4 regions of the Dermacoccus sp. SAI-028 genome follow, and region 1 is predicted to be linked to each of the others. Evidence: predicted binding sites of a transcription regulator. Region 1 holds the regulator's gene; each other region holds the start of a gene.
The links. Region 1 encodes LexA, which represses DNA repair genes until DNA is damaged. Its sites were predicted from a motif close to TCGAACANNTGTTCGA; they were not measured.
Positions count from the first base shown of each region.

Region 2: EDC82_RS07840 (HNH endonuclease signature motif containing protein) is a predicted target of LexA. The motif match lies at 1,888-1,903, and genes of this name have one in related genera.
Region 3: ruvC (crossover junction endodeoxyribonuclease RuvC) is a predicted target of LexA. The motif match lies at 1,376-1,391, and genes of this name have one in related genera.
Region 4: EDC82_RS05940 (DUF6504 family protein) is a predicted target of LexA. The motif match lies at 2,187-2,202, and genes of this name have one in related genera.

Region 1 covers NZ_SMFS01000001.1:1,179,159-1,183,574, forward strand. Annotated here, with positions in the region: gene EDC82_RS05455 (LysR family transcriptional regulator) at 1-664, opposite strand, end outside; gene EDC82_RS05460 (Sir2 family NAD-dependent protein deacetylase) at 735-1,568, shown strand; gene lexA (transcriptional repressor LexA) at 1,659-2,375, opposite strand; gene EDC82_RS05470 (LysM peptidoglycan-binding domain-containing protein) at 2,713-3,141, shown strand; gene nrdR (transcriptional regulator NrdR) at 3,455-3,913, shown strand; gene EDC82_RS05480 (vitamin B12-dependent ribonucleotide reductase) at 3,994-4,416, shown strand, end outside.
Region 2 covers NZ_SMFS01000001.1:1,718,425-1,722,840, reverse strand. Annotated here, with positions in the region: gene EDC82_RS14930 (WYL domain-containing protein) at 1-260, opposite strand, end outside; gene EDC82_RS07845 (SDR family oxidoreductase) at 895-1,593, shown strand; gene EDC82_RS07840 (HNH endonuclease signature motif containing protein) at 1,914-3,494, shown strand; partial or broken gene hisI (phosphoribosyl-AMP cyclohydrolase) at 4,069-4,416, shown strand, end outside.
Region 3 covers NZ_SMFS01000001.1:1,416,296-1,420,711, reverse strand. Annotated here, with positions in the region: gene ruvB (Holliday junction branch migration DNA helicase RuvB) at 1-76, opposite strand, end outside; gene ruvA (Holliday junction branch migration protein RuvA) at 73-678, opposite strand; gene ruvC (crossover junction endodeoxyribonuclease RuvC) at 675-1,334, opposite strand; gene EDC82_RS06505 (YebC/PmpR family DNA-binding transcriptional regulator) at 1,467-2,240, opposite strand; gene pdxT (pyridoxal 5'-phosphate synthase glutaminase subunit PdxT) at 2,377-2,994, opposite strand; gene EDC82_RS06495 (potassium transporter Kup) at 3,071-4,416, shown strand, end outside.
Region 4 covers NZ_SMFS01000001.1:1,289,895-1,294,310, forward strand. Annotated here, with positions in the region: gene EDC82_RS05925 (transglycosylase SLT domain-containing protein) at 1-512, opposite strand, end outside; gene EDC82_RS05930 (Rv2175c family DNA-binding protein) at 599-973, shown strand; gene EDC82_RS05935 (polyprenyl synthetase family protein) at 989-2,083, opposite strand; gene EDC82_RS05940 (DUF6504 family protein) at 2,249-2,554, shown strand; gene EDC82_RS05945 (SAV_6107 family HEPN domain-containing protein) at 2,606-3,082, shown strand; gene EDC82_RS05950 (DNA polymerase III subunit alpha) at 3,086-4,416, shown strand, end outside.

The sequences.
Region 1 (4,416 bases):
CGTAACCGGCGCCCTGGGCGAGGCTGACGAGGTGGCCACGGCATCGGGGGCACCCCGCGATCCACGAGGCGTCGCTGAGCTCCTCCATGCGGACGCTCTCGGCTGCGGCGAGGGGGTGATCGCGCGGGACGGCGAGACGCACGTCGTCGTGCAGGAGCCCGCGGGTGAGGAACGGGTCCAGGTCCTCGCCTGCGGGGAGCGGGTCCGCGTCGTCGTACGTGAACGCCACGGCGACGTCGCAATCGCCGGCACGCAGGCTCGCCAGGGATTCCGGGGGTTCGGCCTCGGCGAAGCTGACCTTGACGTCTGGGAACCGCTCCTTGACGAGTGCGAGGGCGCGCGGGACGAGCGTTGACGATGCCGACGGGAACGCCATGAGGCGCACCCGCCCGGCGCGCAACCCAGCGATGGCGGCGACCTCACTCTCGGCGGCCTCGAGGGCACTGAGGACGGGCGTCGCCGTGCGCGCCAGCACCTGCCCGGCCTCCGTCAGCCGCACCGAGCGGCCGAGGCGCTCCACTAGAGCCGTCCCGGTCTTCTCCTCGAGACGGCGCACCATCTGCGACACGGCCGGCTGAGAATAGCCGAGAGCGGCAGCGGCGGCGGTGAAGCTGCCCTCGTCGCTGATCGCCTTCATGACGCGGAGCCCGGCTGCATCGATCATGCACCAAGAATAACGTGCTCTTATCCATTGTTGAGACAATCGAACGCAGACCTATGGGAGGGGCAGGATGATGAGCGGCGTCGCGGAACTGACCGATTTCGTGCGCGCGGGAGGGCTCTTCGTCCTCACCGGCGCCGGCATCTCGACCGAATCCGGCATCCCCGACTACCGGCGCCCCGACGGCACGCGCCGCACGGTTCCCATGACATACCAACAGTTCCTCGCCACCCACGAGGCGCGTCAACGGTACTGGGCGCGCAGTGCCGTCGGCTGGGAGATCTTCGACGCGGCGGAACCGAACGTCGGGCACGTCGCGCTGGCGCGACTGCAGGGTGGCGGCCTCGTCGATCACCTCGTGACGCAGAACGTCGACGGCCTTCATGCGCGTGCCGGTGCCCGCGACGTCACCGAGCTGCATGGGTCGCTCGAGCACGTCGTCTGCGTCGCGTGCGGGACGCGGGAAGGGCGCCGTGGCTTCCAGGTACGCCTGCGCGAACTCAACCCCCAGCTGCCGACGCAGGCGCGCCTGCTCGCCGACGGCGACGCGGACGTCGCGGTCGAGCTGGAGCGCGGTGTCATCGTGCCGGCGTGCCTGCGCTGCACGGCCACGACGGTGAAGCCGGACGTCGTCATGTTCGGTGAGTCCGTCGCTCCTGAGGTCGTGGAGGCGCAGATGCGGGCAGTGGAACGCTGCCGGGGCGTGCTCGTGCTCGGCAGTTCGCTCAAGGTGATGTCGGGTTACCGGTTCGTGCTCGCCGCCCTCAAGCAGCAGAAGCCGGTCGCCCTCGTCGGGCTCGGCGCGATGCGTGGCGAGGAGCGGGTCGACCTCGTCGTGCGCGAACCCCTCGGCCCGACCCTCACCGCCGTGTGCGACGCGCTGGGGCTCGACCTCGCGACGTCCTGACGTCTCGGCGTCGAACGTCGGGGCGCAGAAGGGGCTGAGAGTCGAGTTGCAACCACACGCTGGACCGATCCGCGCGGCGCGGCCAGCGCCTCAGATGCTGCGCAGGACGGCCGTGACCTTGCCCATGATGCTCGCGTGGTCGCCGTCGATCGGGGAGTAGGCCTCGTTCGCGGGCATGAGCCACGTCTTGCCCTCGCTGCGGCGCAGCGTCTTGACCGTGGCCTCCGAGTCGAGCAGTGCCGCGACGATCTCCCCGTTGGCGGCGTCGGCCTGGCGTCGCACGACGACCCAGTCGCCCTCGCAGATGGCCGCATCGATCATCGAGTCGCCGACGACGCGCAGCAGGAACAGCTCGCCGTCACCGACGATCTGACGCGGTAGCGGGAAGACGTCCTCGACGGCCTGCTCGGCGAGGATCGGGCCACCGGCCGCGATGCGGCCGACGACCGGCACGTATGACGGCGTGGGTCGCTCGTCGCCCGAGCCCGTCTCGTCGTGCTGCGACTCGGATAGCGCAGACACGGCGTTGCCGCGGTAGCCGCGGGTCGCCGCACCCGAGTCGGGGGAGACGACCTCCATGGCGCGCGGGCGGTTCGGGTCGCGGCGCAGGTATCCCTTGCGCTCGAGTGCGGCGAGCTGATGGGCCACCGAACTCGGGCTCGTCAGACCGACGGCCTCGCCGATCTCACGCAGGCTCGGGGGGTAGCCGCGCTCGTCGACGGAACGTCGGATCACGGTGAGCACCTTGTGCTGGCGTGGCGTCAGCTTGCCCGGCGTGCGCTCCTGCATCGAATGAACGTCACCCATGGTGTGACCCCTCCTGGTCCTCGTCGCACGTCGGTGGTCGCGTTGGCGACACGTGCACCCTCCGGCGGGGCGGAAATGCCCGCCATGACGGGGTTGTCGGTGCGCGGTGCTTGTGTATCTGACATCACCCACAGTACGCGGTGTCGCACACACTTTTCAAAAATGTGTACGAAGAAATCCGTGCGCGCCGTTCGAAAGCACGTTCGGGTGTCGTACAATTGTTCTATCGCACGCGTGTTCGATCGGTCCCTCCGGGCTGACCGGGTCGCGTGAGGAAGCCGCACCGGTGACGGTGTGGCGGCGCCTCGGGGGTATCCCGAGAGAAGGAGTGGTTTCGATGGTTGCTTCGAGTACTGCAGTTCGACGTGAGCCCGTGCTGGGTTCGGGTGTCGACGTGCGCCGCGTGGCGCGGGTCGACGCTGCGGCATCCCGCTCGCACCTCCACCTCGTGCCCACGGGTGGCGCGGTGCAGGTCGTCACGAACTCTCAGAGCGTTCGTTTCGCCCGTCGTCGCTTCACGGCCGTGTGCGTGGCTCTCGTCGTCGTGGCGGGGGCCATCCTCGCGGGCCGGGCGATGGCGAGCGGTGTCGACGGTACGCAGCGGCACGAGGTCACCGTTCGCGCGGGGGAGACGCTTTCGCAGATCGCGGCGCGTGAGATGCCGGGCGTGCGCAACGACCAGGCGGTCGTCGCGATCGAGCACGAGAGCAACCTCGGCTCGTCGCAGGTGCAGGCCGGCCAGAAGGTGATCATCCCCGCACCGTGAAGTGTGACGATCGCCATCGTCGGGTTCGAGGGTTCGAGGGGGCGTGAGTCGCCTCCCCCCCGGCTGGCGCAGGATTCCGCGGCGCACGAGTGGCGGGGGTCGTCGCGAGGTTGCGCAGGGCGAGTAGACGCGGCCTCGGTGCTGTTGCGCGTCGGGTCTCAGGGGCCTAATATCTCTACATGTGGGGCTTTGGCCCCCGCTTCCCCCTAGATGTTGATTCTCCTCCGCTGATGTGCATCTGCGCTCTGAGGCCGGAATCCCGGGGTGGAGCGCCGTCGTCCCGAGTGTTCCCAGCCCCGTCGGAAGGTTTGACGTGCACTGTCCGTTCTGCCGCAACACCGACTCCCGCGTCGTCGATTCGCGCTCGAGCGAGGACGGCACCTGCATCAAGCGGCGCCGTCAGTGCCCGAACTGCGGCAAGCGGTTCTCGACGATGGAGACCGCAAGTCTCACGGTCGTCAAGCGTTCCGGGGTCAGCGAGCCGTTCTCGCGCGACAAGGTGATGTCCGGGGTTCGCAAGGCGTGCCAGGGCCGCCCGGTCACCGACGACCAGTTGGCCGTTCTCGCCCAGCAGGTGGAGGAGTCCATCCGCTCGAAGGGCTCCGCCGAGATCGACGCCCATGACGTGGGCATCGAGATCCTCGGGCCCCTGCGCGAACTCGACCACGTCGCCTATCTGCGCTTCGCCTCCGTCTACCAGGCCTTCGAATCGCTCGAGGACTTCGAGACGGCGGTCAGCGAGTTGCGTCAGTACGCCGCCTCGGCGTCCTGACCCCGCGCGCCTGCCGAGGGCGCGCCCCCCAGATCACCCTCACGTACCAGCTCACCCCACCTGCCAGGAGGCTCACGGTCATGACCGAGACGACGAAGGCCCGCGCCAAGACGGGACGCCGCACCGGCGGCGTCACGATCGAACGCATTTTCACCACGCCCGGCGTGCACCCGTACGACGAGGTCACCTGGGAGAAGCGGGACGTCCTCCAGCAGAACTGGAAGACGGGCGAGACGATCTTCGAGCAGTCGGGTGTCGAGTTCCCCGACTTCTGGTCGCTCAACGCCTCCACCATCGTCACGACCAAGTACTTCCGTGGCGCCGTCGGCACGGACGCGCGTGAAAGCTGCCTCAAGCAGCTCATCGACCGCGTCGTGCTGACCTATTCCAAGGCCGGGCGCGACAACGGCTACTTCGCTACCGACGAGGACGCGGAGATCTTCGAGCACGAGCTCACCCACGCCCTGCTGCACCAGGTGTTCTCGTTCAACTCGCCCGTCTGG
Region 2 (4,416 bases), 540 kb from region 1:
GATTCGTCATCGCCTCGGCTCGTCGCCGAGTTGCCTCCCGGAAGATGGTTGGCCGGCAGGGGGCCTCGGTCGAAGTCCGATGTGAGCCACCTCTCGAGTGATTCGTCGGGGAAGGTTGGCGGTGACCGGCCGGTGACGGCGGGGTCTGCCGCGGCGGAGGTGATCCGGTCGAGGCGGAAAACGCGCCAGTCGCGACGGTGCAGGTCATGGCGGAGGAGGTACCAGCGGCCCTCGCGGATGAAGCAGATGAGCGGATGCACCTGTCGATCGCAGACACGGCCGTCGCCGTCGGAATGGCGAAGTGCACGATGCCACGTTGGGCGGCTGTGTCAACGAGCAGACCGTGCAGGCGCGCGTCGACAGGCTCGAGCCCACTCGTCAGCACGTTGGTCGCCGTCGCGGTCGCGACGGCTCGTCGACGCAGCGACCCCGGCAGCAGGCGTTCGAGCTTGGCGCGCACGACTGTGGCGTCCGTCGCCCCGGCGGTGTCTCCTTCGAGACCTGCCCCCTCGAGCACGAGCAGGGCCGTGACGAGGGTGGACACCTCGTCGGCGTCGAGTACGAGGGGCGGGATCGTGACGCCCGAGTCCAGGCGGTAGCCGCCGCCGGGACCGGGCGTGACCGCACGCTGTAACCGAGGCTGCACAAGCTAGCGACACCGCGTCGGAGGGATCGCGGCCCCGTGGCAAGACGCATGGCGAGATCAGCCACGGAGCACCATCGGCCCGTCTGGAGCAGACCCAACGATTCGAGGGTACGCGACGAAGGACTCGTGACGGGCTTGTGGGACATGCGTTCATTGTCGTGCGAGATGAGGACCGGAATCGTCTGCATCTGGTCCTAGCGTCATTCCACGAGGGCGCGGGCACACCGCCGCTCAGGAAAGGGTGATCGATGCGCATCGCCATCACGACACCCAATGGAAACGTGGGTCGCCACCTGATTCGTATGCTCGTCCGAGTCGGGGTACGGCCCGTGCTCTTGGCACGGCATCCCGCGCAGATCGCGCGGGAACTGCGCCCCCTCGTCGACATCGTCGAGGCGGATTCGCTGGACCGCGACGAGGTCGTCGCCGCGACTCGCGGGATTGATGCCGTGTACTGGGTGAATCCGAGCCCGATGACCGCTGATCCGCTCGCTGAGCATGCTCGGGCGAGCGAGGCAATCGTGGGTGCCGTCCGCGCGAACGGCATCAGGCGCGTCGTGTTCCACAGCAGCGTGGGGGCAGAGAAGCGCCACTGTGTGGGAGGGATCGACGGCCTTGCCGCGACGGAGTTGTCGCTCGACGCGCTCGACGTCGACGTCACGCACCTGCGGTGCGGTTATTTCTTCTCCAACCTCACCCGGCACCTGGCGGCGATCCGCCAGGGCGAAATCGACACGGTGCTCCGGGTTGATCACGCATTCAGCTGGGTGGCGCCGCGTGACGTCGCCGAGATGGCGGCACTCTGCCTCCTTGACGAGGGGTGGCAGGCGCGTCATGTCCGAGCGGTTCACGGGTCGCGGGATCTCTCGTGGCGCGACGTCACGCGCATTCTCTTCGACCACGTGGGAAATGCGGTGGCGGCGCGCCAGATCAGCGATGCGGCGTGATGTCCCGCTACCTGGGGCCGGGCTCGCCCGTGGTCTCGCGCAGGCGTTACTGGGGATGAGCACCGGAATCCGCGATGATTTCCGTCCCGAGCAGGGGCGGACCCCCGCCACCACGACGCCGACGCAGCTCGCGGGCTGGGTGTACGACGAGCTGCTGCCGATCATGGGTGCGTGACGATCGGGTTGGGCAGTCGCGTTTGAGGATCAGCGTTGGAAGCGCCGCCGGCGCCCGCGCGGGCGCGGTCAGTGAGAGCCGGCTCAATGGATCTTTCATGTGACGGAGCCTACCCCTATTCGAACATGTGTGCGATAATTGGGTCATGGAAACGCTAGAGATGACGGACGCGGCGAACATCGTCGCGCGTCTCTCTGAGCTGCCCGGTGAGGCTGTCCTGGCCGTTTGGGGCGAGCTGACGACGCGGGTCGCAGAGGAGGTTCTCACCGATCCGGCATCGCTCGTTCCGCTCACCGATGGAGGCGCGAGCCTGGACGGTCGGTTGGACGCCCTGATGAGTCACCGTCGCCACCTTGAACGCGCTGCGGCGCTCACACAACGTGTTGCACGCAGCGCCGAAGCGGTCACGCACATGCTGGCCTCCGAACACCATGACAGTGTGCGTCGCCACGACGTCCTCAGCGGCGAGGCGATGGGTGAGGGCGCGTCCGACGATTCTCGGGCCTACGACGTCGAGGCCGGCGAGTTCGCGGCCTCAGCGCTCGGCGGCGCACTCGGGCTGACGGCGCCCGCCGCCCGGGCGATGGCGGCGGGGGCTTCGACGCTGCGTGCGCGCCATCCCGGCCTGCTGGCGGCCTCGGCACGCGGAGACGGCTCCGTGCGGGTGGCGGCGATGCTGGCGGGGGAGCTCGCGCACCTCGAGGCGGACGCTGCGCGCTCCGTGGCACAGATGCTCATCGACAGCGGAGATCATCGACGCGCTCACCAGGCGGCGCGGCAGGCGTGCCGCAAGACCCTGCGTCGGCTCGGTCTCACTCGCCCTGCCGACGAGGTCGAGGTGGAGTCGACGCGCGGGGTGTGGTTCGAGCCGCACCTCGAGTTCGAGTCGCTGTGCACGATGACAGCCGTTCTCGACGCCTACGACGCCACGGCCATCCAGGCCGTGATGGAGGAACGTGCGCGGCGCCTGCAGGAGAACTCTGCCCCCGGCGCTCGGCTTTTCGTCGGCGCAGCGCGGGCTGACGCGCTCACCGACCTCATCCTCGAGAACTGCACCGTGACGGCCACGCTGAACCTGCAGGTGCCGATCATCGCGCGACCTCCCGACCCGTCGAGATCCGCCGTCGCGGGGCTCCTCGACCCGCCGAGATCCACGGGCGTCCCGGACGCGGAGGACGTGTCCGACCTGCTTGACGCGAGGGTCCCTCGGCCCGCCATTGGAGTGCCGCCGGGTCATTCCCCGGCGTCGCCCGCAACGTCGTCGATGGTCCTGGGTGCCTGTGGCGTGCGCGGCGTCGGTGTTCTTTCTGCTGGCGTCGTCGCCCGCCTCGCCGCTACGGCTGGTGTGGGATTCACGGCGACGCTCGCGTCGCACCACGGGTGTGGTCGCATCACGACGCTGGCCACCACGACGGCTGCTCACCGCCCAAGTGTCGGCATCGCCAAGCTCGTGCGGGAGCGCGACGGCGTGTGCCGCTTCCCGTTCTGCGAAACGGCCGCCTCGCGGTGCGACCTCGACCACGTCATGCCGTTCGACCAGGGCGGGCCGACGAGCGCGACCAACCTGCAGGCGCTGTGTCGTCACCATCACCGCGCCAAGACCCACGGGGGCTTCCGCGTGAGGATGACGCCCGACGGCGTCTGCACGTGGCTGTCGCCCTCCGGTGCCCGCTGGGTCACCGAACCCGGCGGCATCACACACGCCGACGCCGTTCGCGCCGCCTGACGGCCCTCGCGGCCCTGCGGCCCCGGCTGCCTGCCGAACCCTGATCTCACGTGCTCCGCGCTCTCGGTGCGCCGCCGCTCAATCCTGGTCTGGCGAGGTCTGTGCCCGCTACCTACTGCTCGAACCTGGTCTGACGGCGCAGTCATTCCCCGGCCACAACCCGCGGCCCATTTCATGTCCCGGGCGCGTTCACTTTCCCGGGCGCAGCATCATCGACACGGCGGCACCACGCACGCCGGCGCCACACCTGTTCGCGCGGCCTGACGACCCGGTGACGCCCGCCTCCACCTCGCCAGTCGTGTCGGCGACACCGCGTCCGAACCCTCGCTCGGATGCCTGGGTGAGATCACGCTGAGGGAGAACTCCACCCGTTCATGCGACGTCAGCGTGGGATAAGGCCGCGCTGGATCCCCGCCGTCATCCGCCGTGCGCGGGTGCGGGGTCAGGCGCAGCTGCGTCCCCGTCGCGATCCGCGATGCGCGGGAGCGTGAGGTCAGGCGGCGTTGGGGCCCGCAGTGATCCGCGAGGTGCCAGCGCGAGACACCGCGACGGGTTGTCAGGGCCACTTGGCACAATGGCCCCCATGTCTTCGCCCGAGCCTTCATCGCCGCTCAGCCCTGACGTCGCGCAGCGCCTCAAGCGCGACGACGCGGGTCTCGTCGCCGCGATCATCCAGGACGACACGAACGGTGACGTGCTCATGCTCGGCTGGATGGACGACGAGGCGCTGCGCCGCACGCTGAGCGAGGGGCGCGTGACGTTCTGGTCGCGCAGCCGCGGCGAGTACTGGCGCAAGGGCGACACGTCGGGTCACGCGCAGTACGTGCGCAGCGTCGCTCTCGACTGCGACGGCGACGCGTTGCTCGTCCGCGTCGACCAGGTCGGCGCCGCATGCCACACCGGCGAACGCAGCTGCTTCTTC
Region 3 (4,416 bases), 240 kb from region 1:
CGTCCTCGGTGCCGTTGGGGTCGACGAGGCGCGGCGAGACGTCGGCGCTGTGGTCCTCGAAGTGCGACGGGCTCATCGGCCCAGCTCGCGCAGCGCCAGCCGGAGCAGGGTGGGCGTGTTCGCGCCCTCGGCCTCAGGACGGGCTGCCACCTTGGCGACGGCGTCCTCCGCCTGTTTCGCGCTCCAGCCGAGCCCGATGAGCGCCTCGGCGACCTGGTCGTCACCGGCAGCGGCCGGGACGACGGCCTGGGCCGCCGCCTGCCCGCCGTCACCACCGGCGGAGACGACCTTGTCCCGCAGTTCGAGGACGATGCGCTCGGCGCCCTTCTTGCCGATGCCGGGCACCTTCGTCAGCGCCCGGACGTCGCCGCCCGCGATCGCGGTGGCGAGTTGCTGCGGCGGGTGCACGGCGAGCATCGCGAGGGCGAGACGCGGCCCCACGCCGCTGACCGTCTGGACCTGTTCGAACAGGGCCCGTTCGTCGTCGTCGGCGAAGCCGAAGAGTGTCAGCGAATCCTCACGCACGACCAGGGACGTCGCGAGGCGCATCGACTCCCCCGGGCGTGCCGCGGCGGCGGTTGCCGGCGTCGTGTGGACGAGCAGACCCACGCCACCGACCTCGACGACGACGCTGTCGAGACGGGCGGTGAGCACCTCACCGGTGAGGCTGGCGATCATGGGCGAACTCCCCTGTTGGCGGGTCGAGTGGCAGGCGCGCTCTGGGACGCGGCGCCGAGGGCGTCACGGTATGTCTTGCTCGCCGAGCGGGAACGTCGCGCCGCGGCAGCCGCAGCCTGCCGGTACGCGACGGCGGCCGGCGCCGTCGATGCTCCGTCAGCGCTCGCACCCCGGCGTGCCAGCCCGCCACCGCGCCAGTGATGACAGATGGCGAGGGCGAGCGCGTCGGCGGCGTCGGCCGGCCTGGGAGCGACCTCGAGGCCGAGGATGCGCGTCACCATCGTCGTCACCTGCGCCTTGTCGGCGCGCCCGTTACCCGTCACCGCCGCCTTGACCTCCGAGGGCGTGTGCAGCCCGAGCGGCAGGCCGCGTTCAGCCGCGGCGAGCATCGGGACGGCCGACGCCTGCGCAGTGCCCATGATCGTCGAGACGTCGTGGCGCGCGAACATCCGCTCGACGGCGACCGCATCGGGTTGGGTGCGCTCGAACACGGCGTCCAGTTCGACGCGCAACTCATAGAGGCGTTCGTGCAACGGCAGGTCTGCCGAGGTACGGATGACCCCCACCGTCACGATCTGCAACGTCGAGCCCTGGCCCGTCGCGACGACGCCCACGCCGCAGCGCGTCAGACCGGGGTCGACAGCGAGCACCCGCACGTCACACCTCCGGCCTCGACGGGTGCGAACGACGCACCCGATAGAACACTTGTTCGCATCCACCGTACCCGATGCACGCGACGGCCGTGCCCCGCGGGGCACGACCGTCGATCACTCACGGAACGACCGGGATCAGTCCTCGGCGTCCAGTTCGGCGAGAACCTCATCGGAGACCTGGCCGTTGGCGAAGACGTTCTGCACGTCGTCCGAGTCCTCGAGGGCCTCGATGACGCGGAACATCTTCTTCGCGCCGTCCTTGTCGAGCGGCACCTCCATCGACGGCACGAACGACGCCTCGGCCGAGTCGTAGTCGATGCCGGCGGCCTGCAGTGCCTCACGCACGCCGACGAAGTCACCCGCCTCGGACACGATCTCGAAGGATTCGCCGAGGTCGTTGACGTCCTCCGCGCCCGCTTCGAGCACGATCTCGAGCAGCGCGTCCTCCGTCGTGTCGGGCTTGTCTCCCTGCGCCTTCGGGACGATGACGATGCCTTTGCGGTTGAACAGGTACGCGACCGAACCGGAGTCCGCCATCGAGCCACCGTTCTTCTGCAACGCGGTGCGCACCTCGGCGACGGCGCGGTTCTTGTTGTCCGTCAGGCACTCGATGAGCAGCGCGACACCACCGGGCGCGTAGCCCTCGTACGTGAGGGCCTGGTACTCAGCGCCACCGGCCTCGGCGCCGGAGCCGCGCTTGACGGCGCGGTCGATGTTGTCGTTGGGCACCGACGACTTCTTCGCCTTCTGGATGGCGTCGTACAGCGTCGGGTTGCCCGTCGGGTCACCGCCGCCGGAGCGGGCCGCGACCTCGATGTTCTTGATCAGCTTCGCGAACAGCTTGCCGCGCTTGGCGTCGATCGCAGCCTTCTTGTGCTTCGTCGTCGCCCACTTGGAGTGACCGCTCATGTCTGCCTCTCGGATGCTCGTGCTGCCGTGCTCGAACACGCCCGATGCGGGGCGCGGGGCGAACGCGACGGCAGATGGGCGCGCTCGCTCGGATCGCGGGCCAGTCTAGCGTCGTCGCGAGCCGCGGCCCCAGTCGTCATCCGCGAGCGTGCTCGACCATGCGCACGAACAGGGCGTGGACGCGCGCGTCGTCCGTCACCTCCGGGTGGAACGACGTGGCGAGCAGATTGCCCTGACGCACGGCGACGACGGCCTCACCGCCCGTCGGCAGAGCGACGCTGGAGAGCACCTCGACGCCGGCGCCGACCTCCTCGACCCAGGGCGCGCGGATGAACACCGCGCGCACCGGGCCGCCGTCCACGCCGTCGACGGTGACGTCCGCCTCGAACGAGGCGACCTGACGACCGAACGCGTTGCGCCGCGCCGTGACGTCGAGCCCGCCGAGCGTCTGCTGACCCGCCGCCCCGTCGAGGATCCGATCGGCGAGCAGGATCATGCCGGCGCACGAGCCGTAGGCCGGCATCCCCGCGGCGATGCGTTCGCGCAGCGGTTCGAGGAGGTCCCCCTGAGCGATGAGGCGCATCATGACCGTCGACTCCCCGCCGGGGATGACGAGTGCGTCGACGTTCGCAAGATCCGCGGCACGACGAACGCGCTCGGTATGCGCGCCGGCGTCCTCCAACATGCGGGCGTGCTCGACGACGTCGCCCTGCACCGCGAGCACCCCGATGACGGTCCGTGGCGTTGATTCCATGCCCGCGACCCTATGACACAGGCGTATCTGCTACTCCGTGTGGCGCGCGCAGGGGCGGTGGCCCCATACTTTCCGGGTGAGTACTGAAGCGAGCGTGACGAGCGAGGGCGCATCCACCCCCGAGTCGACCCCCGGCGGCCATGCGAAGAAGGGCATGGCCGCGCTCATGCTCGGCGCCCTGGGCGTCGTCTTCGGTGATATCGGCACCAGCCCGCTGTACTCGGTGCAGAGCGTCTTCAACGTCGACCACAACGCCGTCGTCGCCAACGAGAGCGACATCTACGGCGTCATCTCCTGGATGTTCTGGGCACTCACCATCATCGTGACGATCAAGTACGTCCTGTTCGTCCTGCGCGCCGACAACGACGGCGAGGGCGGCATCATGGCGCTCGCCGCGCTCGTGCGACAGGGCGTGCCCAAGGGCGGCAAACGCTGGGGCATCGTCATGATCCTCGGTGTCATCGGCGCGTCCCTGTTCTTCGGCGACAGCGTCATCACGCCGGCGATCTCCGTCATGTCGGCCATCGAGGGTCTCGAGACGGTGCATGAAGGGCTCACCGAGTACGTCGTCCCCATCGGCGCGATCGTCATCACAGCGCTGTTCTTCATCCAGCAGAAGGGCACGGACGCCGTCGGCAAGTTCTTCGGCCCCGTCATGATCGTCTGGTTCGTCACCCTCGCCGCGCTCGGCGTCAACCAGATCGTCCGCGACCCGGAGATCTTCCGAGCACTGCTGCCGACGTACGCGGGCAGCTTCGTCATCGGCCACCCCTTCATCGCGTTCGTCGCGGCCGGCTCGATCGTCCTGTGCGTGACGGGCGCCGAGGCACTGTACGCCGACATGGGCCACTTCGGTCGCGCGCCGATCACGCGCGCCTGGTTCGTGCTCGTCTTCCCCGCCCTCATCCTCAACTACATGGGGCAGGGCTCGCTCATCCTCAGCGACCCGAAGAACATCTCCAACCCGTTCTTCCTGCTCGCCCCCGAATGGGCCAAGCTCCCCCTCGTCATCCTCGCGACCGCGGCCACCGTCATCGCCTCGCAGGCCGTCATCTCCGGCGCGTTCTCCGTCGCCCGCCAAGCGGAGCGCTCCGGCTACCTGCCGCGCATGACGGTGCGTCACACCGGCGAGGAGGAAGAGGGCCAGATCTACATCCCCGGCGTCAACTGGGTGCTGTTCATCGGCGTCATAACGCTGCTGCTCGCGTTCCGCAGCTCCGAGAAACTCGCCGTCGCCTACGGCCTCGCCGTGACGGGCACGTTCCTCATGACGACGACACTGTTCCTCGTCTACGCGCAGAGCACGCTCAAGTGGCCCAAGTGGCGCCTCGTCATCCTTGGCTTCTTCCTCTACCTGTTCGAGGGGATCTTCTTCACCGCCAACGTCGCGAAACTGTTCCACGGCGGCTGGCTGCCCGTCGT
Region 4 (4,416 bases), 110 kb from region 1:
GCCTGCCCGGGCAGGTCGGCCGCGGCGAGCTGACGGCGGTGGCGGTCACCGGAGGCGACGAGGGACGCCGGATAGCCGCGCGCCGCCGCCGTCCCGGCGTAGCGGACGACGCGCTTCGGCTTCGGGGCGTGCGTCGAAGGGCCCGGGTGCGGCGTGGCTGCGGGTTTCGTCGCCGCACGGGTGGGCTTCGTCGCCGGGTGGGGTGACGGCGTGTGCGCGGCGGAGGTAGCGACGGGGACGCGCAGCGTCGTGCCGGGGAGCAGGCGGCGCACCTCGATGCCGGGATTCGCCTTGACGATGGCGGCGACGCTGGAGTGCATGCGTCGCGCGATGCCGTAGACGGTGTCGCCGACGCGCACGCGCGTCGTCGCCATCCTGCGCACCGGCTTCTTCGCGGCGTTCGCGCGGTGTGACGTCGGCGTCTCGGCGTGCGACTGCGGGCCGCGCAGCTGGTGGTGCACGGGCTGGGCGGCGCTGTGGACGGCGACGGGCAGGGCGAGAAGGGCGGGCATGTGTCCACGCTAGGTCGCGGCTGTGACGTTTTGGTGGAGGCGCGCTCGACGTGCGCCGATGAGAGAGTCTCTGGCACCCTGTGAGGGTGAATGACGCAACCGCACCTGACCTCGAGACCCTCGTCGGCGACTGGCTGACCGTACCCGACCTCGCCGAGGCGCTCGGCATGTCGCTGCGCCAGGTGCGTCAGATGATCGCCGACCGCGAGATCATCGCGAGCCGCGTCGGGGAGCGCAACGTCGTCGCGGTGCCGGCCGCCTTCATCCAGGGCGGCGGCGTGCTCGCCTCGCTCATGGGCACCGTCACGGTGCTCAACGACGGCGGGTTCGACGACGACGAGGCCATCCGCTGGCTGTGCACGCCGGACGAGACCCTCCCGATCGACGGGGCACCGATCGACATGCTGCGCGCGGGCCGCAAGGCCGAGGTGCGCAAGCGCGCCATGGAGGACGCGTTCTGATCGCGAGCTGCCGCGTCAGAACGTGCGGGCCGTCGTCGACTCGATGAACGCCTCCAGCGCGGCGTAGGCGTCGGCCGGCACCTGGCTGCGCACACCGTCCAACGCCGCGCGGGCCCGCTGAGCGCCCTCGGCGATGCGCGCTTCGACGGCGTCGACGGCCCCTGATTCGCGAGCGAGCACACGGATGCGTTCGACCTCGTCCTCGCGCAGGTCGTCGTGGCCGAAACGCTCGGCGAAGAACGTGCCGACCTCCGGCTCGTCACCGGCGGCGTCGAGCAGGTGCGCGACGAGGACGGTGCGCTTGCCCTCGCGTAGGTCGTCGCCGGCGGGCTTGCCCGTCTGGGCCGGGTCGCCGAAGACGCCGAGCAGGTCGTCACGCAGCTGGTAGGCCTCACCGAGCGCGAGACCATACTGCGACAGGGCCTGCGTGACGTGGGGGGAGGCGCCCGCGCTCGCCGCACCGATGAGCAGGGGGTGCTCCATCGTGTACTTGGCGCTCTTGAAACGGATGACGCGCAGCGCACGCTCGATGCGCTCGGGCGTGCCCATCGTCGCCCAGGGCGTCGAGGCCTCGAGGACGTCGAGGAACTGACCGCCCATGAGCTGCGTGCGCATGAGGTCGAAGACGGCGCGACCGCGCGCGACCTCGTCGGCGGGCAGGCCGCTCGTCGCGTACATCTCGTCGGCCCACGTCAGGCACAGGTCGCCGGCCAGGATGGCGCCGGCCTCGCCGAAGCGGTCGGCGTCACCGTCGAGACCGCGGCTGCGGTGCGCGGCGGCCATCGCCCGGTGCGCGGCGGGCATGCCGCGTCGGGTGTCGCTCGCGTCCATGACGTCGTCGTGCAGCAACGCGGCGGCCTGGAACAGCTCCATCGACGCGGCGCAGCGCACGAGGGCGTCGCTGTCGGCTCCACCGGCGGCGCGGTAACCCCAGTACAGGAACGACGCACGCACACGCTTGCCTCCGCGCAGGAGGGTGGCGACGGCGTCGAGCATGAGGTCGGTCTGGCCGCCGAGGGGGGCGAGGACGTCGCGCTGATGGCTCACCTCGGCATCGAGGGTCTCCTGCAGTCGTTCGAGCAGGCGCGGCGCATCGAGAGAGTCGGGCACGGTGCGTTTCCTTTTCCAGATCGGCTACCAGTGAGCCTACGCGTAGCGGCGTGAGAACCGCGACCTGACGGGGTTGTCAGACGTCGGTCGTACATTCTTCTCATCGAACAGAAGTTCGATTTTCGTGGGGAGGGCTCTGCCCTCCACCGAGGAGGAGGTCGTGTGATGCGCGAGTACGACGACGTCGTCGCCATGGGGGTCGACGCGTGCGGCAAGCCCGTGGTCTTCGAGTGGCGCGGGCGTCGCTACCGGGTGACGCAGGTGCTCGACACCTGGCGTGAACGGGTGCCGTGGTGGCGTGATCCGGCCCGTCCCACGACACCTGACGAGCAGAGCGCCCCTGACGTCCAGCGCCGGCTCGAGCAACGCACCTGGCGTGTCGAGGCGACGGCCGGGCGCCGCGCCTCGAGCGGGGTCTTCCACCTCGTGCACCACGGTGAGCGCTGGTCGCTGCGCGCCCTCACCGACTGAGCTCATCGACTGAACCGCCCGTTCCCGCCCCATCGACGAAGGAAGTGCCCCATGACGACCCTGACCACAGCCCCGACCACGTCGACGTCGGTCACCTCGACGAACGCCGCCCCTGCCGTCTGCTCCACCGATCTGCTCGACCTCGTCGCGCGTTCCCACGACACCCTCGTCGAGGCCTGCACCGTCTCGACGAGTTCGCAGCGCTACGTCGCGGCGCATCTCGCGGCGCTGCGCGCCGCTGCTGGGTTGCTCGCGTGGAAGGCGCCGCGCAGCCTCAGCTCCAAGCCGCGCAGTGCGTGGGTGACGCTCGCCCAGCACGCGCCCGAGCTGGGTGAATGGGCGGCGTTCTTCACCGAGAGCGGGCGCCGCAGCCGCGCCGTGAGCGCAGGCATCCTCGTGCCCGCCGCACGAGAGGCCGACGATCTCGTGCGGCAGGCCGAGACGTTCCTGCAGATCGTCCTCGAGCACGCCGGTCTCCCGCCGCTCGCGCCGGTCGGTTCGCGCATGACCCCGGTCCAGGTGAGGTGAACCATGCAGTTCACGCACCTTCGGGTCGCCTCGTCGTACTCGCTGCAGTACGGCACGACCCCACCCGCGACACTCGTCGCCCGCGCCGCCGAGCTCGGGTACGGACGCCTCGCGCTCACCGACCGCGACGGTCTGTACGGCAGCGTCAAGTTCGTCGAGGCGTGCAGCGTCGCAGGCCTCGAGCCGATCCTCGGCGTCGACCTCGCGCTGGCGCCCGAGCGCGTGCTGCGGGCGCGTACCCCCGCCAAGGGTGGCCCGGCGCGGGACGAGCGGAGCCCGCGCGTCACCGTCCTCGCCCGCGGTGCGGCGTCGGGGCTCGCGCCGGGGCTGGGGTGGGCCCAGCTGTGCCGTCTCGTCACCGACGCTCATCTGAGCGGTGAGCGCGGCGCGCCCGCCACGAGTCTCGACCGGGTGGCCGCGCACGTCACGCACGAGAGCGAACCGAACCAGCCGGCACTCACGGTGCTCCTCGGCCCGGATTCGGACGTCGGGCAGGCACTCCTGCGCGGTCGTCACGCCGAGGCCGAGGCCCTGGTGCGTCGCTGGCGAACCGCTCTCCCGCACGGCGCGCTCGCCCTCGAGGTGGCCTGCCACGACGGCCCGCCCGAGGCGATGGCCAGTCGGCGTCACGCGACGAACCTGTGGCGCCTCGCCCGTCGGTGCGGCGTGCCCGCCGTGCTGAGCGGCTGGGTGCGTCATGGTGAGGTCGACGAGGCGATCACTGCCGACGTCCTCGACGCGGCACGCCGTGGGGTGGCGCTCGACCTGCGTCACCTGGATCGCACGAGCGTTCAGGGCCATCTGCGCCCTGAGGCGCAGATGCTGACGCAGGCCGAGGCGCTCGCCGAAGGGCTGGGTGATCTCGGCGCCGCGCTCGAGCTCGTCGGGGCGAGCGACCGGCTGGCGCAGGCGTGCGTCCAGCACCCGTTCCGAGACATCGGCATCGGGGCGGTGCACCTGCCCGAGGTCGAGGTGCTGGGCCTGACGGGCACCGACCCGCAGCGGGTGCTCACCGAGCGCTGTCACGCCGCGGTGAACGGACGCTACCCGCACGCGTCGGAGGCAAAACGGCGCGAGGTGCTGGAGCGGCTCGAGGAGGAGCTCGACGTGGTGCGTCACCTCGGGTACCCGACGTATTTCCTCACCGTCGCGCAGGTCTGCGACCTCATCCGCGACATGGGCGGGCGCGTCGCGGCCCGCGGGTCGGGCGCGGGCAGCCTCATCACCTACCTGCTCGGCATCAGCGGGGTCGACCCCATCGAGCACCGACTGCTCATGGAGCGGTTCTGCACGAGGGCCCGCGCGTCACTGCCCGACATCGACATCGACGTCGA